DNA from 2 places in the Streptomyces sp. NPDC088254 genome. Region 2 is predicted to be linked to the other one. Evidence: riboswitches for the same ligand, from Rfam matches in the RefSeq annotation. Region 2 holds a riboswitch; the other holds the start of a gene.

Region 1 (14,954 bases), on a different contig from region 2:
CCGCGTCCCCGGCGAAGCCGTCTGGCACGGTGACCGTCTTCGCGGCCGCCTCCCTCAAGGAGAGCTTCACCGCGCTCGGCGAGGAGTTCGAGAAGGCCCACCCGGGCACCGAGGTCACTTTCAGCTTCGGCGGCAGCGACTCCCTCGCCGCGAGCATCACCGGCGGCGCCCCTGCCGACGTGTTCGCCGCCGCCAGCGCCAAGACCATGGCGATCGTGACGGACGAGAAGGCCAACACCTCCGCCCCCGTCACCTTCGCCCGCAACCGGCTGGAGATAGCCACCGCACCGGGCAACCCCGAGAGGATCGCCTCCCTGAAGGACCTCACCAGGCCGGGTCTGAAGGTCGTCCTGTGCGACAAGGGCGTCCCGTGCGGCTCCGCCGCCCAGAAGGCCCTGACGGCCGGCGGTCTGAAGGTCACCCCGGTCTCCTACGAGCAGGACGTCAAGAGCGCCCTGACCAAGGTCGAGCTGAAGGAGGCCGACGCCGCGCTGGTGTACAAGACCGATGTGCACGCGGCGGGTGACAAGGTGGAGGGCGTGGACTTCCCCGAGTCGGCCGGTGCCGTCAACGACTACCCCATCGCCCTCCTCGAAGACGCCCCGAACCCGGCGGCGGCCCGCGCCTTCGTCGACCTCGTGAGGTCCCCGCAGGGTGCCCGCGTGCTGTCCGAGGCCGGGTTCCTGAAGCCGTGAAACACGGGGTCCGCCCGGGCGTTCCCATCGCACTCCTCCTGCCCGCCCTCCTCGGCCTGGCCTTCCTGCTGCTGCCGCTGGTCGCCCTCGTGGTGCGCGCCCCCTGGCACAGCCTGCCCGAGCAGCTGACCGGCGACGCGGTCTGGCAGGCGCTGCGGCTCTCCCTCGTCTGCGCCACCGCCGCGACCGCGGTGAGCCTGGTCGTCGGCGTGCCCCTGGCCTGGCTGCTGGCGCGTGCGGACTTCCCCGGCCGCGGCCTGGTCCGCGCCCTGGTCACCCTGCCGCTGGTGCTGCCCCCGGTGGTGGGCGGTGTGGCGCTGCTGCTGGCCCTCGGCCGCAACGGCGTGGTCGGACAGTGGCTGGACGCCTGGTTCGGCGTCACGCTCCCCTTCACCACGGCGGGCGTCGTCGTCGCGGAGACCTTCGTGGCGATGCCGTTCCTGGTCATCAGCGTCGAGGGCACCCTGCGCGCCGCCGACCCCCGCTACGAGGAGGCCGCCGCCACCCTCGGCGCCTCCCGCTTCACCGCGTTCCGCCGCGTCACCCTGCCGATGGTCGCCCCGGGCGTCGCGGCCGGCGCGGTGCTGGCCTGGGCGCGGGCGCTCGGCGAGTTCGGCGCCACGATCACCTTCGCGGGCAACTTCCCCGGCCGCACCCAGACCATGCCCCTCGCCGTCTACCTCGCCCTGCAGAGCGACCCGGAGGCCGCCATCGCCCTCAGCCTGGTCCTTCTGGCCGTGTCGGTCGCCGTCCTGGCGGGCCTGCGCGACCGCTGGATGACCACGCCATGACCGCGGTCGGCGCACCCGCCACCGCGGGACTGGACTGCCGTCTCGTCGTCGACCGCGGCTCCTTCCGCCTCGACGTGACACTCTGTGCCGCACCCGGCGACGTGGTGGCCCTGCTCGGCCCCAACGGCGCCGGCAAGACGACGGCCCTGCGCGCCCTGGCCGGGCTCGTCCCGCTGGCCGAGGGCCATCTGCGCCTGGACGGTGAGGCGCTGGAGCGCACCGCGCCGGAGTCCCGCCCGGTCGGCGTGGTCTTCCAGGACTATCTGCTCTTCCCGCACCTGAGCGCACTGGACAACGTGGCGTTCGGCCCGCGCTGCCGAGGCGCGACCAAGGCGCAGGCACGCGCCCGAGCCGCCGTATGGCTGGAGCGCATGGGTCTCACCGAACACGCAGCCGCCAAGCCCCGCCGGCTGTCCGGCGGCCAGGCCCAGCGCGTCGCCCTGGCCCGGGCCCTCGCCACCCACCCCCGGCTGCTCCTGCTCGACGAGCCGCTCGCCGCGCTCGACGCCCGCACCCGGCTGGAGGTGCGCGCGGGGCTGCGCCGCCATCTGGCTGCGTTCGAGGCCGTCGCCGTCCTGGTCACCCACGACCCGCTGGACGCCATGGTCCTCGCGGACCGTCTGGTCGTCGTCGAGCACGGCCAGGTCGTCCAGGAGGGCGCCCCGTCCGACATCGCCCGTCATCCCCGCACGGAGTACATCGCGCAGCTGGTCGGCCTCAACCTCTACCGGGGCCGGGCCGACGGGCACACGGTCCGTCTGGACGCGGGGCCCTCGCTGACCACGGCGGAGGAGCTGTCCGGTCCCGTGTTCGTCGCCTTCCCGCCGAGCGCGGTCACCCTCCACCGCGCTCGTCCCGCCGGCTCCAGCGCCCGCAACCTGTGGCGCTGCGAGGTGGCCGGTCTGGAAACCCACGGCGACCAGATCCGTGCTGACCTCGGCGGTGAACTCCCGCTGGCCGCCGACCTCACCACGGTCGCGGCCGCCGAGCTGGAGCTGCACCCCGGCGCCACGGTCTGGGCCACGCTCAAAGCGGCACAGACACACGCGTACCCGGCATAGCTCCGGCCGGGCCCTACGGTGGGTGCCCATGACCCTGAGCATCCGCAACCAGCTCCCCGGCACGGTCACCGGCATCGCCGTCGGCGGCGCGATGGCCTCGGTCAGGCTCTCCGTCGAGGACGGCGAACTGGTCGCCGTCGTCACCCGGGAGGCGGTCGACGACCTCGGTCTCACCGTCGGCTCCGACGCCGTCGCACTGATCAAGGCGACCGAGGTGTCCCTGGCGACGGGATGAGACGCCCGAGGGCTCCCGCCCACAGGGGACGGGAGCCCTCGGTACCGGTGTCGCGGGGCCGGTCTTACGGGGGGGTGTGACCGGCGGGCCGCCCGGCGTCAGTCCTCGTAGGCGTCCAGCGGCGGGCAGGAGCACACCAGGTTGCGGTCGCCGAAGGCCTGGTCGATCCGGCGCACCGGCGGCCAGTACTTGTCGGCGGCCGACACCCCGGCCGGGAAGACGGCCTCCTCCCGCGAGTACGCGTGCTCCCACTTCCCGCCGAGCGCGGCGGCGGTGTGCGGTGCGTTGCGCAGCGGGTTGTCGTCGGCCGGCCACGCGCCCGAGGCGACCTTCTCGATCTCCGCACGGATGGCGATCATCGCCTCGCAGAACCGGTCCAGCTCGATGATGTCCTCGGACTCGGTGGGCTCGATCATCAGTGTCCCGGCCACCGGGAACGACATCGTCGGCGCGTGGAAGCCGTAGTCGATGAGCCGCTTGGCCACGTCGTCGACGCTCACCCCGGTCGCCTTGGTCAGCGGACGCAGATCGATGATGCACTCGTGCGCGACGAGCCCGCCGGGCCCGGTGTACAGCACGGGGTAGTGCGGTTCGAGGCGCTTGGCGATGTAGTTGGCGCTGAGCACCGCCACCTGGGTGGCCCGCTTCAGCCCCTCCCCGCCCATGAGCCGCACGTACGCCCACGAGATCGGCAGGATCCCCGCGGAGCCCCAGGGCGCGGCCGAGATCGGACCGACGCCCGTCTCGGGCCCGGCGGCGGGCTGCAGCGGGTGGTTCGGCAGGTACGGAGCGAGGTGCGAGCGCACGGCCACCGGGCCGACGCCGGGACCGCCGCCGCCGTGCGGGATGCAGAACGTCTTGTGCAGGTTCAGGTGGGAGACGTCACCGCCGAAGTGCCCCGGCTTGGCGAGCCCCACGAGTGCGTTGAGGTTGGCGCCGTCCACGTACACCTGGCCGCCGGCGTCGTGCACCTGGGCGCAGATGTCGGCGACATGCTCCTCGAACACGCCGTGCGTCGACGGGTAGGTGATCATCAGCACGGCGAGCTCGTCCCGGTGCTTGTCGATCTTCGCCCTGAGGTCCTCGACGTCGATCTCGCCGTCCCCGGCGGTGGCGACGACGACGACCTTCATGCCGGCCATCACGGCGCTGGCGGCGTTCGTCCCGTGCGCGGACGACGGGATCAGGCACACCGTGCGCTGCTCGTCCCCGTTTGCCCGGTGGTAGCCGCGCACCGCGAGCAGCCCGGCCAGCTCGCCCTGCGAGCCCGCGTTGGGCTGGAGGGACACCTTGTCGTAGCCGGTGACCTCGGCGAGCCGCTCCTCCAGTTCCCGGATGAGGGTGAGGTAGCCCTGCGCCTGCTCGGCGGGCGCGAAGGGGTGCAGCTGCCCGAACTCGGGCCAGGTGACCGGCTCCATCTCGGTGGTGGCGTTGAGCTTCATGGTGCACGAGCCCAGCGGGATCATGCCCCGGTCCAGCGCGTAGTCCCGGTCGGACAGCCGCCGCAGGTAGCGCAGCATCGCCGTCTCGGAGCGGTGCTGGTGGAAGACGGGGTGGGTGAGGACCTCGTCGGCGCGCAGCAGCCCCGTGGGCAGGGTGTCCTCGGTGACCGCGTCCAGCGCCGCGATGTCGCCCTCGGTCCCGAACGCGGCCCACACGGCGGTGACCTGGGCCCGCCCGGTGGTCTCGTCACAGGCGATCGACACGTGGTCGGCGTCGACGAGGCGCAGGTTGACGCCGTTCTCCCGTGCGGCGGCGACGACGTCCGCGGCCCGGCCCGGCACACGCACGGTCAGCGTGTCGAAGTAGGAGCCGTGCACGACCTCGGCCCCGCCGGCCGTGAGCCCCGCGGCCAGGATCGTCGCGTACCGGTGCGTGCGCCGGGCGATCGCCCGCAGCCCCTCGGGGCCGTGGTACACGGCGTACATCCCGGCCATGACGGCGAGCAGCACCTGCGCCGTGCAGATGTTGCTGGTCGCCTTCTCCCGCCGGATGTGCTGCTCCCGCGTCTGCAGCGCCAGCCGGTACGCCTTGTCGCCGTCGGCGTCGACGGAGACGCCCACGAGCCGCCCGGGCAGGCTGCGCGCGAACTTCTCCTGGACAGCCATGTAGCCGGCGTGCGGCCCGCCGAAGCCCATCGGGACACCGAACCGCTGTGTGGTGCCGACGGCGATGTCCGCGCCCAGTTCCCCGGGCGAGGTCAGCAGCGTCAGCGCGAGCAGGTCGGCGGCGACGACGACGAGCGCGCCCAGCTCGTGGGCCTGGTCGATGACGGGCTTGATGTCCCGTACGACGCCGGAGGCGCCCGGGTACTGGAGCAGCACGCCGTTGATCTCACGGCCGGCGATCTCGGCGGGGATGCCGTCGCCGAGATCGGCGACGACGACCTCGACACCGGTAGGCTCGGCGCGGGTCTCGATCACGGCGATCGTCTGCGGCAGCACGTCCGCGTCGATCAGGAAGAGGCCCTTCTTGTTCTTGCCCATGCGGCGGGTCAGCGCCATCGCCTCGGCGGCGGCCGTCCCCTCGTCGAGCAGCGAGGCGCCGGAGGTGGGCAGCCCGGTCAGGTCGGCGACCATCGTCTGGAAGTTCAGCAGGGCCTCCAGCCGGCCCTGGGAGATCTCCGGCTGGTAGGGCGTGTAGGCCGTGTACCAGGCCGGGTTCTCCATGACGTTGCGCAGGATGACGGGCGGCGTGAACGTGCCGTGGTACCCGAGGCCGATCATGGGGGCGAGGACCTCGTTGCGGTCGGCGAGCGACCGCAGCTCGGCCAGCACCTCGGCCTCGGTGCGCGCGCCGGGCAGGTCCAGCGCGTCGGCGTTCTTGATGACATCCGGGACGGAGGCGGCGGTCAGCTCGTCCAACGAGCCGTATCCGACGTGCGCGAGCATCTTGGCCCGCGCCTCCTGGTCAGGGCCGATGTGGCGCTGCTCGAAGGGGATTCCCTGTTCGAGGTCGGAGAGCGGAATGCGATGGGCGGTCATTGCGGAGGCCTCCTGGTCTGACGCGACCTTCGAGGGGCACCACTGGCGCGGGTACCCGGACGGCCTCCCCCTCTGTCATCTCAACCTGAGAGTTTCACCGGCCGCCCGTGGGCGTCCGGTTTTCACCGTCGGTGAGAGCGGGGACTCGCGCCACCGCTCTGCTTTCCAGAGTGACCTCGTCCGTGCGGTACGTGGGCCTGAGAGATTCCGGGGAGGATTTGCTCCTTCGGCGCCTCCGACGGCTTCTCGGAGGACTCTCCCGCACGGGGTCAGCAGCCGTTGCCAGACTACCAGCGGGGTCAACGCCCCTCCTTTCGAGTGGCCGCCCGTCCCGTTGTGCTCTTTTGTAGTGCTTACGGATGAGATGCGACCATGTGGAGGGCCCGTGCAGACCGACATCGATCCGCGCAACCTGATCGGCCGCAAGGCATTCGACCGCAACGGCGCCAAGATCGGCACGGTGGACGAGGTGTACCTCGACGACGCGACCGGCGTGCCGGAATGGGCCGCCATACGCACCGGTCTCTTCTCCCGTGACGCCTTCGTCCCCCTGGAGCCCAGCGAACTGGTGGAGGGCGTGCTGCACGTCCCGTTCGAGCGGACCCTGATCAAGGAGGCCCCCGACTTCGGCGTGGGCCGCCATCTCTCCCCGGAGCAGGAGCTCCAGCTCTACCACCACTACGGGCTCGACGTGGCCGCCCCTCCCCCGCTGCCCGATCACGACTTCGGCAGACTCGCCGGCTCGGACGACACCTGAGCCGCGCCGCAGGTCACCGGGTCGGGACGGTGCGGGGGCCGGGCCCAGGCGCGGTCGTACGCGCGGCTGCCTCCGCCTGCGGCTGCGGTCCGGCGCCGGGCATCCCCGGGGGCGCGCCGGGCACCAGGGGCAGCGGGTCCGCCGGTTCCAGGGCGGGGTCGTCGACCCGGAACGTACGCACCCGGCCCACGTCCGACCAGGGCGTCTCGAAACGCACGGTGACCCGGCCGAGGCCGCTGCCCTGCACCCAGCCGTGCCCCAACTCGGCGTGGCGTATGTCGAGGCCCGGACGCCACCGGTGTTCCACGGGCGTCTCCTCCCGCTCGGCGGGCTCACGCGCCGGCTCCTCCTCGGGTGCCGCCGACAGCCGCTCCCCCGCGGCCTGCGCGAACAGGTCCTCCTGCGTGTAGTCCGCCAGGCCGCTGACTCCCACGCCGAGCAGCCGCACCCCGCCCGTGGTGTCCACGGAGTCCAGCAGCCTCGCCGCCGCCTCCCGCACCACGGCGGGATCGTCCGTGGGCCCGCGCAGGGTCTCCGACCGGGTGAGCGTGGAGAAGTCGTAGCGCCGCACCTTCAACACGATCGTCCGCCCCGACAGCCCGGCCTCGCGCAGCCTGCGCACGCACCGGTCGGCCAGCCGCCCGACCTCCAGACCCACCCGCAGCCGGTCGTGGATGTCCACGTCGTAGGTGTCCTCCACGGACACCGACTTCGTCTCCCGCTCGGCCACCACCGGCCGCTCGTCGCGCGCCAGCGCCATGCCGTACAGCGCGTGCCCGTGCGCCTTGCCCAGCAGCCGTACGAGTTCGTCCTCGCCCGCCTCGGCGAGTTCGTCGACCGTGGTGATCCCCGCCCGTCTGAGGTGGTCGCCCGTCGCGGGTCCCACGCCCGGCAGAGTCCGCACCGGCATCGGGCCGAGCAGCGCCCGCTCGGTGCCCGGCTCGATCAGCACCAGCCCGTCCGGCTTCGCCCGCTCCGAGGCGATCTTCGCGAGCATCTTGGACGCGGCCAGCCCCACCGACCCGGTGAGCCCCGTGACGGCGCGGATGTCCGCACGCAGCCGAACCCCGGCCGCCTGCGCCGACACACCGTCCCAGGCCGCCCCCCCGGCCTCCAGATCGACGAACGCCTCGTCCAGGCTGAGCGGCTCCACCAGCGGGGACAGGGCCCGCAGCAGCGCCATCACCTGCTCGCTGATCGCGCGGTAGAACATGAACCGCGGCGCCAGATAGGCGGCGTTCGGAGCCAGCCGGCGCGCCTGCGCCGTGGGCATCGCCGAGTGCACCCCGAACACTCGCGCCTCGTACGAGGCGGTGGCCACCACCCCGCGCGGCCCGAGGCCCCCCACGATCACGGCCTTCCCGCGCAGGCTCGGCTTGGACGCCTGCTCCGCCTGCGCGAAGAAGGCATCCATGTCGAGATGCAGGATGGTGGGCGCGTTTCTCACATCTACGATGCTGCACCACACCACTGACAACGGCCTCACACGGCGGTCTCCACCGGCTGAGGGGCCGTCGGACAGACTCCCCCGAAAGGTCAGACCGCCCGGTTGCGCCGCCGCGCCAGTTCGTCGGCCGGGTTGTGCCCCACGAGCGTCTCCCCGGTGTCGACGCGTTCCCCGTGCAGCTGCGACAGCGCGCTCTCGACGTCCTGCCAGACCACGCCCACCGCGATGCCGAAGACGCCCTGGCCGCCCTGGAGCAGCTCGTGGACCTCGTCGGGGGACGTGCACTCGTAGACCGTGGCCCCGTCGCTCATCAGCGTCAGCCGCTCCAGATCACGGAACCCGCGCTCACGCAGGTGCTGGACGGCGCTGCGGATGTTCTGCAGCGACACCCCCGTGTCCAGGAACCGCTTGACGATCTTCAGGACGACGACGTCCCGGAAGCTGTACAGACGCTGGGTGCCCGACCCGTGGGCGGACCGCACGCTCGGCTCCACGAGACCGGTGCGGGCCCAGTAGTCCAGTTGCCGGTAGGTGATGCCCGCGGCCGCGCAGGCCGTCGGACCGCGGTAGCCGATCTGTTCGGACGCCATGGACGCCGTCCCTCCGCCGCTCGGCACGGCCGCCGGCCGCTGCGAAGCCTGCGGGGCCGCGCTGCCGTGACCGGGGTGACCCCCGCTCGCACGCAGCCGAGAGCCTGGGGGCAGGTACGGACCGCCACCCCCGACACCGAATCCGGGGGCACCCCCAGCCGTACCGTCGCCGCTGCTTCTCACGCCGACCTCCGTCCTTGACCTGCCTCTCGACGGTAGGCAGTCACCAGGGGTGCGTCAACGATCGCCACACTCGCCACGCCGAGTGATAATCACCCTAAGAGTGGTTTCCCGCACCCCGCCGCGGGGAAAGGCTAGCCGAATGCGCTGAGAAGGAGCCGTAGGACGCACTCAGTCGCCCCCGGCAATCGCCGGGCACCGGCCCTGCCGCAACGGCACGTCGCGAGCGCCGGCGGCGCCCGCGAGACCTACTGGTTGCTGGTGCCGAAGTCCTCCGGGGAGATCTGGTCGAGGAACTCGCGGAACTTCTCCACCTCGTCCTCCTGCTCGTCCGGGATGGCGATGCCCGCGTCGTCCAGCACCGTGTCGCTGCCGAAGATGGGCGTCCCGGTGCGCAGGGCCAGCGCTATGGCGTCGGAGGGACGGGCGCTCACCTCGACCCCGCTGGCGAAGACCAGCTCGGCGTAGAAGACGCCCTCACGCAGATCCGTGATGCGCACTTCCGTGAGCTCCTGGCCGACGGCCTCCAGCACGTCCTTGAACAGATCGTGGGTCAGCGGCCGCGCCGGAGCCATGCCCTGCTGGGCGAAGGCGATGGCCGTCGCCTCCCCCGGCCCGATCCAGATCGGGAGGTAACGGTCGCCTCCCACTTCACGCAGCAGCACGATCGGTTGGTTGGAGGGCATCTCGACCCGGACACCTACGACATCGAGCTCGTTCACACAGCAACCCTAGGCCGTGCCCGGGACGTTTGGGTAGTCGGGCCGGGAACGGGTGACCGATCCGGCCGCACCGCACCACACCCGGACAGCCCCTGAGCGCTCTCAGGGCAGCCGCACTCCGAGCGCGGTCTGCACCAGCGCCGAGTGCAACCGGACCGTGAGGTCCGCCAGCTCCTTCGTACGGGCCTGCGCATGCGCCCTGGTCTGCGGGTTGCGGTGCAGCTTGAGCGGGGCGACCACCTGGTCGACAAGCCCCGCCTCACGGTCGGCGGCCGCCTTCATCACCCGCAGATGCCGGGGCTCGATGCCGAACCGGCCCAGTTCGGCCACCAGTGCCGCCACGGTGGCCGCCTCGGCGTCGTAGACCCCGTCACCCAGCGGCACCACCAGCCCGTACGACTCCCACTCGTCCAGATCGCGCTCGTCGATGCCCGCGGCGGCCAGCAGCTCGGCCCGGCCGATCCGCGCGGCGGTGGGAGCCTCGGGCGCCTCCTGGACGGCCTCGCCGTCCCGCTGCCGGCCCACCGTGGGAAGCGGCGAGGCCTCGCCGCGCTCCATGGCGTCCAGATGCTCGCGGATCACCTTGAGCGGCAGATAGTGGTCACGCTGCATCCGCAGGACATGGCCGAGGCGCTCGACGTCGCCGGCGCTGAACTTGCGGTACCCGGACGGGGTCCGCTGCGGCTCGACGAGCCCTTCGGCCTCCAGGAAACGGATCTTGGAGATCGTCACCTCGGGGAACTCGTCGCGCAGCACGTTCAGCACCGTGCCGATGCTCATCAGACCACCGTCCGCGGTGGCGGCGCCGTGCCCGGCACCGCCCCTCGGTGTTCGAAGCATGGACCTTCCCTTGGGGCGTGCCCCCGGGACGCTCCCGGGGGAGGGTCAGTAGCCTCGCTGGCTCGCGTAGAAGACCAGCCGGTACTTGCCGATCTGCACCTCGTCGCCGTTCGACAGGGGAACCTCGTCGATCCGCTCGCGGTTGACGTACGTGCCGTTCAGGCTGCCGACGTCGGCCACCGTGAACGAACCGTCCTGGCCGCGCCGGAACTCCACATGGCGGCGCGAGACCGTCACGTCGTCCAGGAAGATGTCGCTCTGCGGGTGGCGCCCCGCCGTCGTCAGATCGCCGTCCAGCAGGAAGCGACTGCCCGAGTTGGGACCACGGCGCACGACCAGCAGCGCCGAACCCAACGGCAGCGCGTCGACCGCGGCCTGAGCTTCGGGCGAGAGCGCCGGCAACTGCGTCTGACCGGTGACCTCGGAGTCGTACGCCTCCAGACCCGAGATGGAGATCGTCGACGTCGTCTCCGACGGCCGCTCCGGCGTCACGCCCGGCCTCAGCGGCGCGCCGCAGTTGGAGCAGAAGCGGCTGTTCTCCGCGTTGCGGTTACCGCACCTCGTACACACCAGGGCCGACATAGGGGAAAACCCTCCACCCGTAGTTGAGGTTGACGGTTGCCCGAAACCTATGCCGCCGGACTGGGCGGGGTCAACAGACGCCGCGCCCTGACCACCGGGAATGTCGCTGCCCGGACCACCCACCTGGTCCCGGAACAGCGGCCGCTGGCCTTCCGCGTCCGGCTGCGCACGATGGCGCGCGGTCGCGTTGTCGCTGCCTTCTCGCGCGCTCTTGCCGAACAACTTCGCAAACAACTTCACGGGCGATTCCCCTTGACCGAAACAGACCCGCCCGTGGGGCAGGACGAACCCTGACTGAATACACCGGCCGACCCGGACATCTTCACAACGTCCGTAGCCACCAGACAGTTTCCACCACGCACCACCCGATCGGTGCGCCGACCCCCCGCAACCTCATGCCCCTGCCCGACGACCGCCATGCACCGCCGGTTCACTGCGAGGACGACCGAGCGTAGTCAGGCTGCTTCGGCGCTCGCAAGGCGTCCACGACGATCTTGGTGGATCGCTCGACGGTCACGGTGGCCTGCTCCTTCTCCAGGGTCTGCACCACGCCTCCAGGGATGTTGAGCGCCGGTTCGAGGTCCTGCGGCTTGCCGATGACCTTGAAACGATAGGGCGCGTTGATCTTGTTCCCGTCGACGCTCACGGAGTTGTCCGAATCGGTGAGGTACGTGCCGGCGACCACCCGCACGTCGTTCACCTGGATCGCCTCCGCCCCCGCCGCGCGCAGCTCCTGGATCGCGTCGAGCAGCATGTCCGCCTCGACCGTCCCCTTCTTGTCGTCGATGGTCACAGTGATGCCGGGCCCCTCGGCGGCCACCGTGCCCGCCAGGATGCCGAGTTGCTTCTCCTTCTCGACCGTCTGCCGACGGGCCTCCTCGGCCTGGTCGGAACTGTTCTCCAGTTCCTGCCGCTGCTTCTCGAGACCCTGCTTCTCGTCCTCTAGACGCTGACTGCGGTCATCCAGTTCATCCAGGATGCGCACGAGGTCCTCCTGGCGCGCACCGCGCAGGGCGTTGCCGCTCTCGCTGTTGGAGGCGACCTGCACGGCCAGACCGAAGCCGAGCCCGAACAGCAGCAGCGCGACGATGAGTTGGGCCCGGGTGACACGCGGCGGCCACAGCCCCTCCACCAGCCGCTGCCGCCCGGTCAGCGACGGCTCGGCGTCCTCGGCCGGCACCCATCCGCGGGGTTCCTCGTCCGGCGCCGGGGACTTCGCGTCGGGCGCCGCCGCAGCGGGGCCGGCCGCAGCGGGCGGCGCCTCGGCGGCTCCGGGGCGCGTGTCCTGCGCCGGGACCTCGGCGGGCAGCTCCTTGCGCAGCAGCTGGGTCGTGGGCGTCTCGTCCTGCCGAGCGGCCTGATCACGGGGCGAACCCTGCCCCTGGCGAGGGGTCTGGCTGTGCGGCACGGCCTCTCGGCGAGGGGCCTGGCTGCCCGGCGCAGCCTCCTTGCGGGGGGCCTCGCCCCGGCGCGCCGTCTCGTCCGGTCGCGGAGTCCTGTCCTGGTCGCTCATCGGCCTCACGCCCTGAAGACGTGCCGGCGGATGGCCGCGGCGTTGGAGAAGATGCGGATGCCCAGCACGACCACGACACCCGTGGACAGCTGCGACCCGACGCCCAACTCGTCGCCAAGGAAGACGATCAGCGCGGCCACGACGACGTTCGAGAGGAACGACACGACGAACACCTTGTCGTCGAAGATCCCGTCCAGCATGGCCCGCAGACCACCGAACACGGCGTCCAGCGCCGCCACGACGGCGATCGGCAGATAAGGCACGACGGCCGCAGGGATCTCGGGCTGGACCAAGAGGCCGGCCACGACTCCCACGACGAGGCCCAGTACGGCGATCACGATGTGCCCTTCCCGGTTTTCTCGGTGCTCGGCTGTGCTGTACGTACGATCACACTCGGCGCCGCGGGCAGCTTGAGGTCGCTCTCCACCGAGATGGCGGTGCGGATGCCGAAGTTCTCCTGGAGGGCGCTCAGATACAACCCGTCGGAGCTGTCCTGGAACGCGCTGCTGAGGTTCTTCCCGTCGCCCACCGCGAGCACGGTGTACGGCGGCACCAGCGGACGGTTGTCGACCAGTATCGCGTCGCCCGCCGCCCTGATGGCCGACAGCGCCGTCAGCCGCTGCCCGTTGATGGAGACGGCCTCCGCGCCCGACGCCCACAGCCCGTTGACGACCCGCTGCATGTCACGGTCGCGCACGCGGCCGGTGTCGGAGAACCCCGTCGTCTCGCGCGGGTTGCTCCCGCCTCCCGAGGACGCCTCCTCGGCGTCGTCCACGACCAGCTTGACGCCGGGCCCGTGCACCCCGACGGCGCCCGCGAGCATCCCCGCCAGCACCGCCTTGCCGCCACCGCTGTCGCGGAGCGCCTCCCGCTGCCGCGCGCTCACGTCGTCGCGCAGCTCGTCGACGTCGTCCTCCAGCTTGTCGGCCGCCTCGGTCTCGTGGTCGATGCGGTCGATCAGTTCCTCGCGCTCCTTGGCGACGGCGGGGGCGGCGACGCGCGCCTGCACCCCGCCCACCGTCACCACGAGGGCGGCGAGCACCAGCCCGGCGGCGAGGCCGAGCTTCGCCCGCACCGTTCTGGGCATCCCGCCCGAGCCTTCGGCCCGCTTGCGGGCGGCGGCCTCGGCATAGCCTTCGTCGAGGCTGTGGTCCATGACGTTGGTGAGCAGCGACATGGACGCGTCCGGGCGCGACCCAAGCGCGGGTGTGCTCCGAACGGGGGGCTGCTGCGGCATGCCGCACATCGTCGCACGTCGCCGCCGATACCTCCGAATGGCCCCACCGGCGTGCCGGACGGGCCCCCTCGCGGAGGCCCGTCCGGCATGTGCGCGTGGGTGCGCGGGTCAGCGACCGGCGCTGTCCACGACCGCCGACCACTCGTCCAGCAGGGCCTGCGCGGAGGCGTCGTCCGGCCCTTCCGCCCACAGATGGGTGACCGCCTCCGCCGGGTCCGGCAGGACCATCACCCAGCGTCCGTCCGCCTCGACCACGCGGACGCCGTCCGTGGTGTCCACGAAGCGGTCTCCGGCCGCCTCGACGACCCGCCGCATCACGAGCCCCTTGACGGCCCACGGGGTCGCCAGATCCCGCTTCAGGACGTGCGCCCGCGGAATCCGCGCGTCGATCTGGCTCAGCGTGAGCTGCGTCCGGGCCACGAGGCCGATCAGCCGCACGAAGGCCGCCGTGCCGTCGAAGACGCTGCTGAACTCGGGGACGATGAAGCCGCCCCGGCCGTCACCGCCGAAGATGGTCGATTCGTCACGCCCGACCCGGGTCAGGTCGTCGGGCGAGGTCGTCGTCCATTCGACCTGAGTGCCGTGGTAGGCCGCCACCTGCTCCGCGATCCTCGTCGTGGTCACCGGCAGGGCCACCCGCCCGCTGCGCCGCTCGGCGGCCACCAGGTCGAGCAGGACGAGCAGCGCCCGGTCGTCCTCGATGATCCGGCCCTTCTCGTCGACCAGCGAGATCCGTTCACCCACCGGGTCGAACCGCACGCCGAACGCGGCACGCGAGGACGCCACGATCTCCCCGAGGCGCACCAGCCCGGACCGCCGCTGGTCGGCGGACTCCGTCGGCCTGGCCTCGTTCAGGCCCGGGTTGATGGTCAGCGAGTCCACCCCGAGCTTGCCGAGCAGACTCGGCAGGACGAGACCGGCACTGCCGTTGGAGGCGTCCACGACGACCTTCAGACCGGACTCGGCGATCCCGGTGGTGTCCACGTTGCGCAGCAGCGACCCGGTGTACGAGTCGAAGACGCTCGCCGGGAAGTGCAGGTCGCCGATCTCGCCCGGGAACGCCCGCCGGTACTCCTGCCGCGCGAACACCCGGTCCAGCTTGCGCTGGCTGCCCTGCGACAGGTCGGCGCCCCGCCCGTCGAAGAACATGATGTCCACGGAGTCCGGCACGCCGGGCGAGGTCCGGATCATGATGCCGCCGGCGCTGCCCCGCGCGGTCTGCTGCCGCGCCACAGGCAGCGGCACGTTCTCCAGGTCCCGTACGTCGATGGCGCTGGCCTGGAGCGCGGAGATCACCGCCCGCTTCAGCGCCCGCGCGCC
Region 2 (14,954 bases):
CTTGTCCAGGGACACCTTGTGCGAGCCGTCGCCGCGCAGTGCCATGCGGGCGGCGGTGACCGCCTTCACCGCGGCCATGCCGTTGCGCTCGATGCAGGGGATCTGGACCAGACCGCCCACGGGGTCGCAGGTCAGGCCCAGGTTGTGCTCCATGCCGATCTCGGCCGCGTTCTCCACCTGCTCGGGCGAGCCGCCCATGACCTCCGCCAGCGCGCCCGCGGCCATCGAGCAGGCCGAGCCGACCTCGCCCTGGCATCCGACCTCCGCGCCGGAGATGGAGGCGTTCTCCTTGAAGAGCATGCCGATCGCGCCCGCCGCGAGGAGGAATCGGACCACGCCGTCCTCGTCCGCGCCGGGGACGAAGTTCATGTAGTAGTGCAGGACGGCGGGGATGATGCCGGCCGCGCCGTTCGTGGGAGCGGTGACCACCCGTCCGCCGGCCGCGTTCTCCTCGTTGACCGCCATCGCGTAGAGCGTGATCCACTCCATGGAGTGGGCCAACGGGTCTCCCTCCGCCCGGAGCTGACGGGCCGTCATGGCAGCGCGACGGCGGACGCGCAGGCCGCCGGGCAGGAGCCCCTCGCGGGACATGCCGCGCGCCACGCAGGCCTGCATCACCCGCCAGATCTCCAGCAGCCCCTCACGGATCTCCTCCTCGGTCCGCCAGGCCCGCTCGTTCTCCAGCATCAGCGAGGAGATCGACAGCCCCGTCTCCCGCGCCAGCCGCAGCAGCTCGTCGCCCGTGCGGAAGGGGTACTTCAGGACCGTGTCGTCGAGCACGATGCGGTCGGCGCCGACCGCGTCCTCGTCGACCACGAAACCGCCGCCGACCGAGTAGTACGTCTTGGTCAGGAGCTCCTCGCCCCGCTCGTCGTAGGCCCACAGCGTCATGCCGTTGGCGTGGTACGGGAGCGTCTCGCGGCGGTGCAGGACCATGTCGTCGTCGTAGGCGAACGGGATCTCGTGCTCGCCCAGGAGCCGGATGCGGCCGGCCGACCTGATCGCCTCCACGCGCTCGTCCGCCGTCTCCACGTCCACCGTGCGCGGCGAGTCGCCCTCCAGGCCGAGCAGCACGGCCTTGGGGGTGCCGTGGCCGTGGCCGGTGGCGCCGAGGGAGCCGTACAGCTCGCTGCGGACGGAGGCGACCGAGGACAGCAGGCCCTCGTTGCGCAGCCGGCGCGCGAACATGCCCGCCGCCCGCATCGGGCCGACCGTGTGGGAGCTGGACGGGCCGATGCCGATCGAGAACAGGTCGAAGACCGAGATGGCCACGGGAACTCCTCCATACAGGGTGGTGCAGAAGTCTTCCGCCGGGCGCCCCGCACGCCCGTTCACGAGTGCGCGGGGCGGCCGCCGGAAAACGATGGAACTACGGAACTACTTCCCCAGACCGGGGTACAGCGGGTGCTTCTCGGCCAGGGCGACGACCCGCGCCCGCAGCGCCTCGGCGTCGTAGGCGGGCTTCAGCGTCTGCGCGATCACGTCCGCGACCTCGGCGAAGTCCTCGGCGGTGAAACCGCGCGTGGCCAGGGCCGGCGTGCCGATCCGAAGACCCGAGGTGACCATCGGGGGCCGCGGGTCGTTCGGGACGGCGTTGCGGTTGACCGTGATGCCCACCTCGTGGAGACGGTCCTCCGCCTGCTGGCCGTCCAGCTCGGACTCCCGCAGGTCCACCAGGATCAGGTGTACGTCCGTGCCGCCCGACAGGACGTTGACCCCGGCCTCGCGGGCGTCCGCGGCCGTCAGGCGCTCGGCGAGGATGCGGGCGCCCTCCACCGTACGCCGCTGGCGCTCCTTGAACTCCTCGCTCGCCGCCACCTTGAAGGAGACCGCCTTCGCCGCGATCACGTGCTCCAGGGGACCGCCCTGGAAGCCCGGGAAGACGGACGAGTTCAGCTTCTTGGCGAACTCCTTCTTCGCCAGGATGATCCCGCCGCGCGGGCCGCCCAGCGTCTTGTGGGTGGTGGAGGTGACGACGTCCGCGTACTCGACCGGGTTCGGGTGCAGCCCCGCGGCCACCAGGCCGGCGAAGTGCGCCATGTCCACCCACAGGTACGCCTCGACCTCGTCGGCGATCCGGCGGAACTCCGCGAAGTCCAGCTGCCGCGGGTACGCCGACCAGCCCGCGATGATCACCTTCGGGCGGTGCTCCTTGGCCAGCCGCTCCACCTCGGCCATGTCGACCAGCCCGGCCCCGTCCACGTGGTAGGCGACCACGTCGAACTGCTTGCCGGAGAAGTTCAGCCGCATCCCGTGGGTGAGGTGGCCGCCGTGCGCCAGGTCCAGGCCCAGGATGGTGTCGCCGGGCTGGGCCAGCGCGAACAGGGCCGCCTGGTTGGCGGAGGCGCCCGAGTGCGGCTGGACGTTGGCGTACTCGGCGCCGAACAGCTCCTTGATCCGGTCGATCGCGATCTGCTCGGCCACGTCGACGTGCTCACAGCCGCCGTAGTAGCGGCGGCCCGGGTAGCCCTCGGCGTACTTGTTGGTCAGGACCGAGCCCTGCGCCTCCATGACCGCGAGCGGAGCGAAGTTCTCCGAGGCGATCATTTCCAGCGTGGACTGCTGACGGCGCAGCTCGGCGTCGACCGCCGCGGCGACCTCGGGGTCGAGCTCGTGCAGGGGCGTGTTCAGGACAGACATGCGTCTACGACTCCTCAGCCAGCGGTGTAGGCGGTGTACTCGTCGGCGGAGAGCAGCTCCTCCTGCTCGCCCGTGACCCGTACCTTGAAGAGCCACCCGCCCTCGAAGGGGGCGGAGTTCACCAGCGACGGGTCGTCGACGACGTCCTGGTTGACGGCGACGATCTCACCGTCGACCGGCGAGTACAGCTCGCTGACCGACTTGGTCGACTCCAGCTCGCCGCAGGTCTCGCCCGCGGTGACCGTCTCGCCGGCCTCGGGGAGCTGGACGAAGACCACGTCGCCGAGCGCGTTGGCCGCGTGCTCCGTGATGCCGACCGTCGAGACGCCGTCCTCGGCGCCCGACAGCCACTCGTGCTCCTTGCTGTAACGCAGCTGCTGCGGGTTGCTCATGGCCTGAATTCTCCTGTACGCGGGGGAGTGCTGATGGCTGGGTGACGGGGGAAACCGCTGGTGGGCGGTGAAATGTGCGCGGGGTCACGCCGGTGTACCCGACCTCGCGCGAAGCGCCCGGTGACTACTTGCGGCGCTTGTAGAACGGCAGGGCCACGACCTCGTACGGTTCGTGGCTGCCCCGGATGTCCACGCCCACGCCTTCGGTGCCCGGCGCGGCGTGCGCGGCGTCGACGTACGCCATCGCGATCGGCTTGCCCAGGGTGGGCGAGGGGGCGCCGGAGGTGACCTCGCCGACCACCTCGCCGCCCGCGACCACGGCGTATCCGGCGCGCGGGACGCGGCGGCCCTCGGCGACCAGGCCGACCAGCACGCGCGGCGCGCTCGCCTCGGCGCGCTCCGCGGCCGCCAGCAGCGCCTCGCGCCCCACGAAGTCGCCCTCCTTGCCGAACTTGACCACCCGGCCGAGCCCGGCGTCGAAGGGGGTCAGCGACAGCGACAGCTCGTGCCCGTACAGCGGCATGCCCGCCTCCAGGCGCAGCGTGTCCCGGCAGGACAGCCCGCACGGGATCAGACCGACGCCCTCGCCCGCCTTGGCCAGCGCCTGCCACAGCTCCACCGCGTGCTCCGGCTTCACGAACAGCTCGAAGCCGTCCTCGCCGGTGTAACCGGTGCGCGCGATCAGCGCGGGCACACCGGCGACCGTGCCGGGCAGACCGGCGTAGTACTTCAGACCGTCGAGGTCGGCGTCGGTGAGGGAGGCGAGGATGCCGGGGGACTCCGGGCCCTGGACGGCGAGCAGCGCGTAGGCGTCCCGGTCGTCGCGGACCTCGGCGTCGAAGCCGGCGGACCGCTCCACCAGGGCGTCCAGCACCGCCTGGGCGTTGGAGGCGTTGGCGACGACCATGTACTCGGTCTCGGCCAGCCGGTACACGATGAGGTCGTCGAGGATGCCGCCGTCCGCCACGCAGATCATGGTGTAGCGGGCGCGGCCCACACCGACGGAGGCGATGTCGCCGACCAGCGCGAAGTTCAGCAGGGCGGCCGCGGCCGGACCGGTCACCGTGATCTCGCCCATGTGCGAGAGGTCGAAGAGCCCGGCCCGGGTGCGCACGGCGTTGTGCTCGTCGCGCTCGGAGCCGTAGCGCAGAGGCATGTCCCAGCCGGCGAAGTCGGTCATGGTCGCGCCCAGCGAGCGGTGCAGGGCGTCGAGGGCGGTATGGCGGAGCGGGGTGCTGCTCATCGGGCGTTCGTCTCCCAAGGCAAGACTGGCGAGGTCGTTCCTCCCCATCTGTCATCGGAACCTGAGAGGTTCGCCATGAAGGCCATCCGTACGACGGGGTGACCATGGCTTGCACCTTGGGTGGAGCCGCCCCCTACGAGGGCCGGCCCGCTTTTCAGATGTGCCTCGCCCGCGCGGTACGGGGCCTGAGAGATTCAAGGGAGGGACTTGCTCCTTCGGCGCCCCGGGCCGGCGCTCTGGACGAGCGCCGCCGGGAACTCTCCCGCGCGGATTCAAACGGCCGGTATGCAGTTGGCGCGGCCATCATTGCACGGCTCGCCCCGGTCAGGGCAGGCCGCATCTGTAACCGGCTTGTGGCGGTACGTGCGCGAAATCGGAAGACACCGCGCATTACCTTCTCTTTACGCTCGACGGGGAGAAGACTTGTCGGACCCCAGGGGAGGACGACCACGGTGAACAGGACCACGGCGTACGTGACCACCTCGGCCCACGCGACCACCTCGGCGATCGCCGTGCCGGCGCAGCCAGAGGCGCCCGCCGGAGCGGCCTGCGGCTCCCGGACCGCTCCCGTCGTCCGCGACCTGCGCGCCCGCGCCGGCCACAGCCCGCACGGCCTGCTGTTCGGCCCCCGCGACCTGGTCGTGGTCACCGGCCTGCCCGGCAGCGGCAAGTCCACCCTTATGCGGCGCACGGTCAAGGGCCACCGCGTCGACTCGCAGGACACCCGGGATCGCTGGGACGCCCGGACGTCGCGCGCGCTGCCGTACGCCCTCTACCGTCCCCTGGTCCGCCTCGCCCACTACGCGGGGCTGCGGCGCGCGCTGCGCGAGGGCAAGGGGGTGGTCGTACACGACTGCGGTACGCAGGCCTGGGTGCGGAACTGGCTGGCGCGCGAGGCCCGCCGCCGCGGGGGCACGCTGCATCTGCTGCTGCTCGACGTCACCGTGGACACCGCGCTCGAAGGGCAGCGGGAGCGGGGGCGGGGGGTCTCCCGCTACGCCTTCCTGCGCCACCGGCGGGCCGCGTCCCGCCTGCTGCGCGCGGTGGAGAAGGGCCGGCTGCCCGGAGGCTGCGGCTCGGCCGTCCTCCTGGACCGCGACGCGGCGGACACGCTGCGCCGCATCGACTTCACCGGCTGAGGTGTCCCGTGGGGCGGAGTGGCGGTACCCGTTAGCCTTTTCTGTCACCAGTGGTTCTCGGCAGGCGGCGGTAGGCAGATGGAATTCCCCCCGGCGGACTTCCCGGCGGACTTCTCCGCGGGTTTCCCGGCACAGGCGCACCCCCCTTCGCACGGCGGATGGCCCGGCAACGAGCTGGAGGAGGCGCTGTCCGCCTCCCTCGGCGTGCCCGGGGCCGGCGCGCGGATCGTGGAGGTGCTCAGCCGCAGTTTCGTGTGGATCCCGCTGCCCAACGGCGGCGGTCCGCACAGCGGCCCCCTGGACCTGCCGACGCTGGAGCTCGACGGCCAGGCCTATGTGCCCGTCTTCAGCTCCGAGGAGCAGTTCCGCCAGGTCGCCGGCTCGCACATGTCGTACACCATCGCCCCGGCCGTGGAGTTCGCGCGCGGGCTGCCGCCGCAGGTGGGCATCGCGGTCAACCCCGAGGGCGTGGTCGGCGTCCCGCTGCCGCCCGGCGCCGTAGCGGAGCTGTGCCGCGCCGGCCGCACCCCGCTGGACGGCCCCGCCGCCGGCGGCCGGGTCCGCCTGTTCGAACCCGACTGGCAGGACGACCCGATCGACTTCCTGTCCGCCGCGTCGGCCGAGTTCGAGGCGATCGGCGTCGTCGTCACGGCCCGCCGCTGCCTCGCGGCCATCGAGACGGCCGACCCGGTGATGTTCGTCGGCGTCGAACTCTCCCAGTGGGAGGGCGACCTGAGGACCCTTCCCCTGGAAGCCCTGGGCCGGGCCCTGACCACCACCCCGACCCACTGGCCGGTCAACCTGGTCCTCCTGGACGTCACGGACGACCCAGTGGCCAAGTGGCTGAAACAAAACGTCCGCCCCTTCTACACCCGCTGAAACCGGGAAGACACGGCACATCGCAACTCACGACGCCCGGCCCAGCTCCAGGGGCGCGGGGAACTGCGCGCCCGGCCGTCCCACAGCCCGCACCCGCAGGGGTGGGGGTTCCCCGGGCCCCTGGCCCCCAGGGCGCCCGGTCCAGCAGGGGCGCGGGGAACTGCGCGCCCGGCCGCCCCACAACCCGCACCCGCAGGGGTGGGGGTCCCTCGGGCCCCTGACTCCCAGGGCGCCCGGCCCAGCAGGGGCGCGGGCAACTGCGCGCCCAGCCCCCCACAACCCGCACCCGCAGGGGTGGGGGACCCCCGGGCCCCTGGCCCCCAGGGCGCCCGGCCCAACCTCAGGGGCGCGGGGAACTGCGCGCCCAACCCCCACCCGCCGACGGCGAGCCCCCGCCCCCAGGCGACCACCACCCCGGGCCCCGCCCCAACAACCGACACCCGATGGGCACCCGTTGTCGGCGAAGCCACCTAAGCTGGTCTCCACGAAATATGGCCAACCAATCGAAGGGGCGGTACAGGTGAGCGCCAGCGGCATCGCGACCGGACAGGTCGAGCACATGCTGCGCCAGGTGACGCCCGGGCGCTACGACGCCTACGAGGCGCTCCTGCGCGCCCTCGCCACCCCGACCACCGGCCAGGTGTGGATGCTGCTGTGGCAGGGCCAGGCAGGCTCCCCGGACGCCCAGTACGGCACGATGGACGTCGAAGGCCACGGCTACGCCCCCTGCGTCACCTCCGCCCAGGAACTCTCGGCCAGCGGCTGGAACAGATCGTACGAAGTGGTAGACGGCCTCGACGTGGCCCGCACGCTGTACCCGGACCACCACGGCCTCTGGCTGAACCCGCACGCCCCCGGCGGCGGCGTCGGCATCCCCTGGCTCGACCTGCGCCGCATCGCGACCGGCCTGGACCGCCAGCCGGCCGGCCCGCTGCGGCTGTCCGAACCGGGCGTGGAGGTCCCGCAGTTCTACGCCCTCCTCGCGCAGAACGCCCACCGCACACCGGCGTTGCGCTCACTGCGCCGCGCCTGGGTCCAGCCGGCCCTGGGCGCGCCGTACCTCGTCATCGGGCTGGACGTGTACGACACGTCCCCGCCGGCCGTGGACGCGGTGCGGGCGATGATGCAGCAGTCGATCGGCGCGGTCCCGGAGGGGCTGCCGGTGTCGACGGTCGCGATGACCGACGACCACGACCCGGTGGTGATGTGGATGCGCGTCCACGCCCGCCCGTTCTACGACCGCGAGGCCCACGCCACGGCCCCCGTCGCTCCCTCGCAGGCGTCCGCGGCGGGCTACGGCTATCCTCCTGCCGGCCGTTTCTGACTCGGCGTCCCATGCCTCACCCAGCGTGTTCCCGCCGGGGAGGCACCGACCGTCTTCGCGCGTAGATAACGGCAGTTGGTCCGCATCAATGCGTATATGTCCGCATTCGCCCCCGTCCGACAGTCATTACCCACCGTCCGGATAACGGAATCCATCTGACCGCATCACGTTTACGCATCCTTTTCCTGCCAAGTCTGGCAACAGATCGCCAAAGCGTTGAAGACTCCCGCTCCAGGGGTGGGTGCTTCGCCCCTGCACACGAACGGACTGATCACGCCGCTACAGCGGCAAGTGCGGGCCGGCTACCGCCGGTTGAGAGGGGTCCCTGCCAGATGACGGCACCATTGCACGAGCCGACCGCGGAAGCGGCCCCGAGCCCGGTCGAGGAAGCGGCGACCGCTGCTTCCGGCACGAAGGCCGTACAGGGTCGCTCCCTCGGCCGGATCGCCTGGGAGCGCCTGAAGCGGGACAAGCTCGCTCTCACGGGCGGCATCATCGTGCTCTTCCTCGTGGTGGTCGCCCTGCTCGCCCCGGTCATCACCGGCGCGCTCGGGCAGGACCCGAACGAGTATCACGAGAACCTCATCGACCCGCTGTTCGGCACCCCCACGGGCTCGCTCGGCGGCGTGAGCGGTGAGCACCTGCTCGGCGTGGAGCCCGTCAACGGCCGCGACATCTTCGCCCGCATCCTCTACGGCGCCCGCATCTCCCTGCTGGTGGGCTTCCTGTCCGCCGTCGTCGCCGTGATCCTCGGCACGGTCCTGGGCATCCTCGCCGGCTTCTTCGGCGGCTGGGTCGACTCCCTGGTCAGCCGGGTGATGGACGGTCTGCTCGCCTTCCCCCAGCTGTTGTTCATCATCGCGCTGGTCTCCGTGATGCCGAGCAACCTGCTGGGCCTGACCGGCTCCAACGTGCGCGTCTTCGTGATGATCCTCGTCATCGGGTTCTTCGGCTGGCCCTACATCGGGCGAGTGGTGCGCGGCCAGACGCTGTCGCTGCGTGAGCGCGAGTACGTCGAGGCAGCCCGCTCGCTGGGCGCCGGCCGGCTGTACATCCTCTTCAAGGAGCTGCTGCCCAACCTCGTGGCCCCGATCATCGTCTACACCACGATGATGATCCCCACGAACATCCTCACCGAGGCCGCGCTCAGCTTCCTCGGCGTGGGCGTCAAGCCGCCCACCGCCTCCTGGGGGCAGATGCTCTCCAGCGCGATCGACTACTACGAGTCCGACCCCATGTACATGGTGGTCCCGGGTGTGGCGATCTTCATCACCGTGCTCGCCTTCAACCTCTTCGGCGACGGCGTCAGGGACGCGCTCGACCCGAAGGCCTCCCGCTGAACCGCTGCACCCACTGACTGTCCCGTGGCCATACACGGGGGCTCTCATCTATCCGGAGGATCCGAGATCGTGACTACCGAACGCACCTCAGGGCGGCGGAAGCAGGCGTTTGCCGCTGCCGCCGCGGTCGCCGCGCTGCTGACCACGGCGGCGTGCGGAGGCGGAGACAACGACGGCGGCGGCTCGAAGAACGGCGCCGCCGGCTTCGACGCCGCGAACAACAAGGTCGCCCAGGCCTCGCTCGCCAAGAAGGGCGGGACCCTGAAGTTCGGCGCCGCCCAGGACGCCGACTCGTGGGACACCACGCGCGGTTACTACGGCATGATGTGGAACTTCGCCCGGTACTACAGCCGTCAGCTCGTCACGAACAAGACCGAGCCGGGCAAGGCGGGCGCCGAGCTCACCCCGGACCTCGCCACGGGTCTCGCCAAGGTGACGGACGGCGGCAAGACCTACACGTACACCCTGCGTGACGGTGTGACGTGGGAGGACGGCAAGCCGATCACCTCCAAGGACATCAAGTACGGCATCGAGCGCGTGTGGGCGCAGGACGTGCTGTCCGGCGGCCCGACGTACCTGAAGGACGTGCTGGACCCCACCGGCACCTACAAGGGCCCGTACAAGGACACCGCGGCGGACAAGCTCGGTCTGAAGGCCATCGAGACCCCGGACGACAAGACCATCGTCTTCAAGCTGCCGAAGGCCAACTCGGACTTCGAGGAGATGCTCGGCCTGATCTCCGCGTCCCCGGTCCGCCAGGACAAGGACACCAAGGCCCAGTACCAGCTGAAGCCGTTCTCCTCCGGCCCGTACAAGTTCCAGTCGTACAGCCCCGGCAAGTCGCTGACGCTGGTCCGCAACGACCAGTGGAAGCAGGCCTCGGACCCGGTCCGCAAGGCTTACCCGGACAAGATCACGATCCAGTTCTTCTCCGACGCCAACCAGCTGGACCAGCGCCTGCTCAACGGTGACCTGGACCTGGACCTCAACCAGACCGGCATGTCGCCGCAGGGCCGCACCACCGCCCTGAAGCAGCACAAGGCCAACCTGGACAACCCGGTCTCCGGCTACGTCCGTTACGCGGTCTTCCCGCAGAGCGTCGCGCCGTTCGACAACATCGAGTGCCGCAAGGCCGTCATCTACGGCGCCGACCACGTCTCGCTCCAGACCGCGCGCGGCGGCCCCGTCGCGGGTGGCGACATCGGCACCAACATGCTGCCGCCGTCCGTCCCGGGCGCCGAGGGCCAGAAGTACGACCCGTACGAGATCGCCGGCGCCAACAAGACCGGCAACGCGGCCAAGGCCAAGGAGGCCCTGAAGGCCTGCGGCAAGCCCAACGGTTTCACGACCACCATCGCGGTCCGCAACAACAAGCCGGTCGAGGTGGCCACCGCCCAGTCGCTCCAGGCGTCGCTGAAGAAGGTCGGCATCAACGCCGAGATCGACCAGTACGACGGCTCGCAGACCTCGGGCATCATCGGTAGCCCCGAGAACGTGAAGAAGAAGAAGTACGGCATCATCATCATGGGCTGGGGCCCGGACTTCCCGTCCGTGCAGGGCTTCGGTCTGCCGCTGTGGAACAGCAAGTTCATCCAGCAGAGCGGTAACAACAACTACGCGCTCATCAAGGACAAGACCATCGACGGTCTGTTCGACCAGTACGTGAACACGCTGGACGACGCCGGCAAGGAGAAGATCTCCACGGAGATCAACCACAAGGTGATGGAGGGCGCGTACTACCTGCCCTTCGTCTTCGAGAAGTTCATCAACTGGCGCTCGGACAACCTGGCGAACGTCTACACGACCGACGGCTACAGCGGTCAGTACGACTTCGTCAACCTCGGTCTGAAGAACCCGCAGAAGTAGACCCGGCGCACCCGCCACACGGCACGAAAGGCAGGTGAAGGCCGGCGCAGCGTGACCGCGGGCCATCGGGAAACCCCCGGTGGCCCGCCGTCCGCGGCGGGCCGAGAGCTGTGCTCGCTTACCTCATCAGGCGGCTGTTCGCCGCCGCAGTGATGCTGGTGGTCATCATCATGGTGGTCTTCGGCATCTTCTTCCTCGTCCCGAAGTGGGCGGGTGTCGACATCGCGCTGAGCTTCGTGGGCAAGCAGGCCGACCCTGCCGCCATCGCGGGCGTGCGCGAGAAGCTGTCCCTGGACGAACCGATCTACTTCCAGGTCTGGGAGTTCTTCAAGGGCATCTTCGCCGGCCGCACCTACACCGGCGGCGGGGACACCATCCAGTGCGCCGCACCGTGCTTCGGCTACTCCTTCCGCAGTGAGCAGGCCGTCTGGCCGGTGCTGACCGACCGCTTCCCGGTGACCCTGGGGCTGGCGCTCGGCGCCGCGGTGCTGTGGCTGATCTTCGGTGTCGCGGCGGGCGTGCTGTCCGCGCTCAAGCGCGGCACCCTGTGGGACCGCGGTGCGATGGTCGTCGCCCTCGCGGGCGTCTCGCTCCCCATCTACTTCACCGGCATGCTGAGCCTGGCCGTCTTCGCCTTCGGGCTGAAGTGGTTCAACGCGCAGTACGTGCCCCTGGAGGACAGCTTCGGCGGCTGGTTCGGCGGCATGATCCTTCCCTGGATCACCCTCGCGTTCCTCTACGCGGCGATGTACGCCCGGATCACCCGGGCCAACATGCTGGAGATCCTCGGCGAGGACTACATCCGCACCGCCCGCGCCAAGGGCCTCAAGGAGCAGACCGTCATCGGCAAGCACGCCATGCGCTCCACGATGACGCCCATCCTGACCATGCTCGGCATGGACCTCGGCGCCCTCATCGGCGGCGCGATCCTCACCGAGACCACGTTCAGCCTCCCCGGCCTCGGCCAGGCCGTGCTGAACGCCATCAGGAACCAGGACCTGCCCATCATTCTGGGCGTCGTCCTGATCACTTCTCTCGCGGTGCTCATCGCCAACCTCGTGGTGGACGTCCTCTATGCCGTGATCGACCCCCGAGTGAGGCTCGCATGACGGAACTCAGCAAGACCGGAGCGGCCGTGGGCGAGCCCACGCCGTCCTCCCCGGCTCCGACCGCCTTCCTCGAAGTGCGCGACCTGAAGGTGCACTTCCCGACCGACGACGGCCTGGTCAAGTCCGTCGACGGGCTCAGCTTCCAGCTGGAGAAGGGCAAGACCCTCGGCATCGTGGGCGAGTCCGGCTCCGGCAAGTCGGTGACCTCGCTCGGCATCATGGGCCTGCACACCGCCGGCCAGTACGGCAAGCGCAAGGCGCAGATCTCCGGCGAGATCTGGCTGGACGGCACCGAACTCCTCGGCGCCGACCCGGACCACGTGCGCAAGCTGCGCGGCCGCGAGATGGCGATGATCTTCCAGGACCCGCTGTCCGCGCTGCACCCGTACTACACGATCGGCCAGCAGATCGTGGAGGCGTACCGGATCCACCACGACGTCGACAAGAAGACCGCCCGGCGCCGGGCGATCGAGATGCTCGACCGGGTGGGCATCCCCCAGCCGGACAAGCGGGTGGACAACTACCCGCACGAGTTCTCCGGCGGTATGCGCCAGCGCGCGATGATCGCGATGTCGCTGGTCAACAACCCCGAGCTGCTCATCGCGGACGAGCCGACGACCGCCCTGGACGTGACCGTCCAGGCGCAGATCCTCGACCTCATCCGCGACCTGCAGAAGGAGTTCGGCTCCGCGGTCATCGTCATCACCCACGACCTGGGCGTCGTCGCCGAACTCGCCGACGACATCCTGGTGATGTACGGCGGACGCTGCGTCGAGCGCGGGCCGGCCGAGAAGGTGTTCTACGAGCCCCGCCACCCCTACACCTGGGGTCTGCTCGGCTCGATGCCGCGGCTCGACCGCGACCAGCAGGAACGCCTGATCCCGGTCAAGGGCTCCCCGCCCTCCCTGATCAACGTCCCGTCCGGCTGCGCCTTCAACCCGCGCTGCCCGTACGCTGACCTCCCGAAGGACGACGTCACCCGCACGGTCCGCCCCGAGCTGGCCGAGGTCGGCAGCCGGCACTGGGCCGCCTGCCACCTGAGCAAGGAGCAGCGGGAGCGTATCTGGACCGAAGAGATTGCGCCGAAGCTGTGAGTGACGACAAAGCGGTGACGATTCCCGCGCAGGCCGGTGAGACCCGTCGTGCCGACGGTGAGGTGCTGCTGAAGGTCACCGGCCTGCAGAAGCACTTCCCGATCAAGAAGGGTCTGCTCCAGCGGCAGGTCGGCGCGGTGCACGCGGTCGACGGGCTGGACTTCGAGGTCCGTTCCGGCGAGACGCTCGGCGTCGTGGGCGAGTCCGGCTGCGGCAAGTCCACGATGGGCCGGCTGATCACCCGGCTGCTCGAACCGACCGGCGGCAAGATCGAATTCGAGGGGAAGGACATCACGCACCTCGGTGTCAGCGGCATGCGCCCGCTGCGCCGCGACGTGCAGATGATCTTCCAGGACCCGTACTCGTCGCTGAACCCGCGCCACACCATCGGCACGATCGTCGGGGCCCCCTTCAAGCTCCAGGGCGTCGAGCCCGAGGGCGGCGTCAGGAAGGAAGTGCAGCGGCTGCTGTCGGTCGTGGGTCTCAACCCCGAGCACTACAACCGCTACCCGCACGAGTTCTCCGGCGGTCAGCGCCAGCGCATCGGCATCGCCCGCGCGCTCGCGCTCAACCCCAAGCTGGTCGTGGCCGACGAGCCGGTGTCCGCGCTGGACGTGTCGATCCAGGCGCAGGTGGTCAATCTGCTCGACGACCTCCAGCAGGAGCTCGGCCTGACGTACGTGATCATCGCGCACGACCTCTCGGTCGTCCGGCACGTCTCGGACCGGATCGCGGTGATGTACCTCGGCAAGATCGTCGAGTTGGCCGACCGCGACGCGCTGTACAAGTCGCCGATGCACCCGTACACCAAGGCGCTGATGTCGGCGGTGCCGATCCCGGACCCCCGGCGCAAGGACGCCAAGAGCGAGCGGATCCTGCTCAAGGGCGACGTGCCCTCGCCGATCTCGCCGCCCACCGGCTGCCGGTTCCACACCCGGTGCTGGAAGGCGACGGAGATCTGCAAGACCACCGAGCCCAAGCTCGTCGAGCTGCGCCCCGGTCAGCAGGTCGCCTGCCACCACCCGGAGAACTTCGCGGACCAGGCCCCGCAGGACACCGTCCTGCTGACCGCCGCGAAGGAGGCGGCGGAGCTGGTGGCCGACGAGGTGCTCGCGGAGTCGGCGGAGACCTCGGCGGCGGTGGCGTCCCTCACGGAGGAGACGGCGACCGCTGAGGCGGAGCCGGCGACGCCTCCCGCCCCGCCTGCGGAGACGCCCTCCAAGGAGAAGTAAGCACCATCGAGCCCCCGCCTTGCATCGGAAGGCGGGGGCTCTGTGCTGGGACAGAATGGAAGGGTGTTCCAGCAAATGTTCAGCCCCTCCGTCCAGCACACCCTCGACCTGATCGGCATCTTCGTCTTCGCCATCTCCGGCGCGCTGCTGGCCGTCCGCAAGAACTTCGACGTCTTCGGCATCGCCGTGCTCGCCGAGGTCACCGCGCTGGGCGGCGGGATCTTCCGTGATGTGATCATCGGCGCGGTGCCGCCCGCGGCCTTCACGGATCTGGGGTACTTCCTCACCCCGCTGTTCGCCGCGCTCCTCGTGATCTTCCTCCACCCGCACGTGGAGCGCATCCAGACCGGCGTGAACGTCTTCGACGCGGCCGGCCTCGGCCTGTTCTGCGTCACCGGCACGACGAAGGCGTACGCCTACGGGCTCGGCCTCACCGCCTCCGCCGCCCTGGGCCTGGCCACCGCCGTGGGTGGCGGCGTGCTGCGCGACGTCCTCGCCAACGAGGTGCCCTCGCTGCTGCGCTGGGACCGTGACCTCTACGCGGTGCCGGCGATCGTCGGCGCCACGATCGTCGTGCTCTGCATCCGCTACGACGTGATCGGCCCGTGGGCCAGCGGCGGGGCCGCCGTCACCGCCTTCGTACTGCGGCTGCTCGCGATGCGGTTCCACTGGCGAGCGCCTCGCGCGTGGAACCGT

The links. A riboswitch is a leader RNA that binds a small molecule or an ion and turns the genes downstream of it on or off. The one in region 2 is predicted to bind glycine.
Region 1: another riboswitch for glycine. It lies ahead of gcvP (aminomethyl-transferring glycine dehydrogenase); the one in region 2 lies ahead of gcvT (glycine cleavage system aminomethyltransferase GcvT).

Annotation. Positions count from the first base shown of each region.
Region 1 is NZ_JBIURQ010000001.1:2,210-17,163, reverse strand. It holds gene modA (molybdate ABC transporter substrate-binding protein) at 1-695, shown strand, start outside; gene ACIOC0_RS00080 (ABC transporter permease) at 692-1,486, shown strand; gene ACIOC0_RS00075 (ABC transporter ATP-binding protein) at 1,483-2,547, shown strand; gene ACIOC0_RS00070 (molybdopterin-binding protein) at 2,576-2,782, shown strand; gene gcvP (aminomethyl-transferring glycine dehydrogenase) at 2,881-5,766, opposite strand; glycine riboswitch at 5,942-6,038, opposite strand; gene ACIOC0_RS00060 (PRC-barrel domain-containing protein) at 6,152-6,523, shown strand; gene ACIOC0_RS00055 (DNA polymerase IV) at 6,537-7,970, opposite strand; gene ACIOC0_RS00050 (MerR family transcriptional regulator) at 8,060-8,743, opposite strand; gene ACIOC0_RS00045 (bifunctional nuclease family protein) at 8,989-9,462, opposite strand; gene ACIOC0_RS00040 (MerR family transcriptional regulator) at 9,565-10,302, opposite strand; gene ACIOC0_RS00035 (FHA domain-containing protein) at 10,348-11,232, opposite strand; gene ACIOC0_RS00030 (DUF881 domain-containing protein) at 11,315-12,397, opposite strand; gene ACIOC0_RS00025 (small basic family protein) at 12,403-12,735, opposite strand; gene ACIOC0_RS00020 (DUF881 domain-containing protein) at 12,732-13,643, opposite strand; gene ACIOC0_RS00015 (sugar phosphate nucleotidyltransferase) at 13,743-14,954, opposite strand, start outside.
Region 2 is NZ_JBIURQ010000015.1:26,370-41,323, forward strand. It holds gene ACIOC0_RS35690 (L-serine ammonia-lyase) at 1-1,272, opposite strand, end outside; gene glyA (serine hydroxymethyltransferase) at 1,378-2,640, opposite strand; gene gcvH (glycine cleavage system protein GcvH) at 2,655-3,032, opposite strand; gene gcvT (glycine cleavage system aminomethyltransferase GcvT) at 3,157-4,275, opposite strand; glycine riboswitch at 4,440-4,550, opposite strand; gene ACIOC0_RS35710 (AAA family ATPase) at 4,728-5,414, shown strand; gene ACIOC0_RS35715 (enhanced serine sensitivity protein SseB) at 5,493-6,293, shown strand; gene ACIOC0_RS35720 (enhanced serine sensitivity protein SseB C-terminal domain-containing protein) at 6,814-7,617, shown strand; gene ACIOC0_RS35725 (ABC transporter permease) at 7,950-8,957, shown strand; gene ACIOC0_RS35730 (ABC transporter substrate-binding protein) at 9,027-10,823, shown strand; gene ACIOC0_RS35735 (ABC transporter permease) at 10,934-11,932, shown strand; gene ACIOC0_RS35740 (ABC transporter ATP-binding protein) at 11,929-13,026, shown strand; gene ACIOC0_RS35745 (ABC transporter ATP-binding protein) at 13,041-14,258, shown strand; gene ACIOC0_RS35750 (trimeric intracellular cation channel family protein) at 14,322-14,954, shown strand, end outside.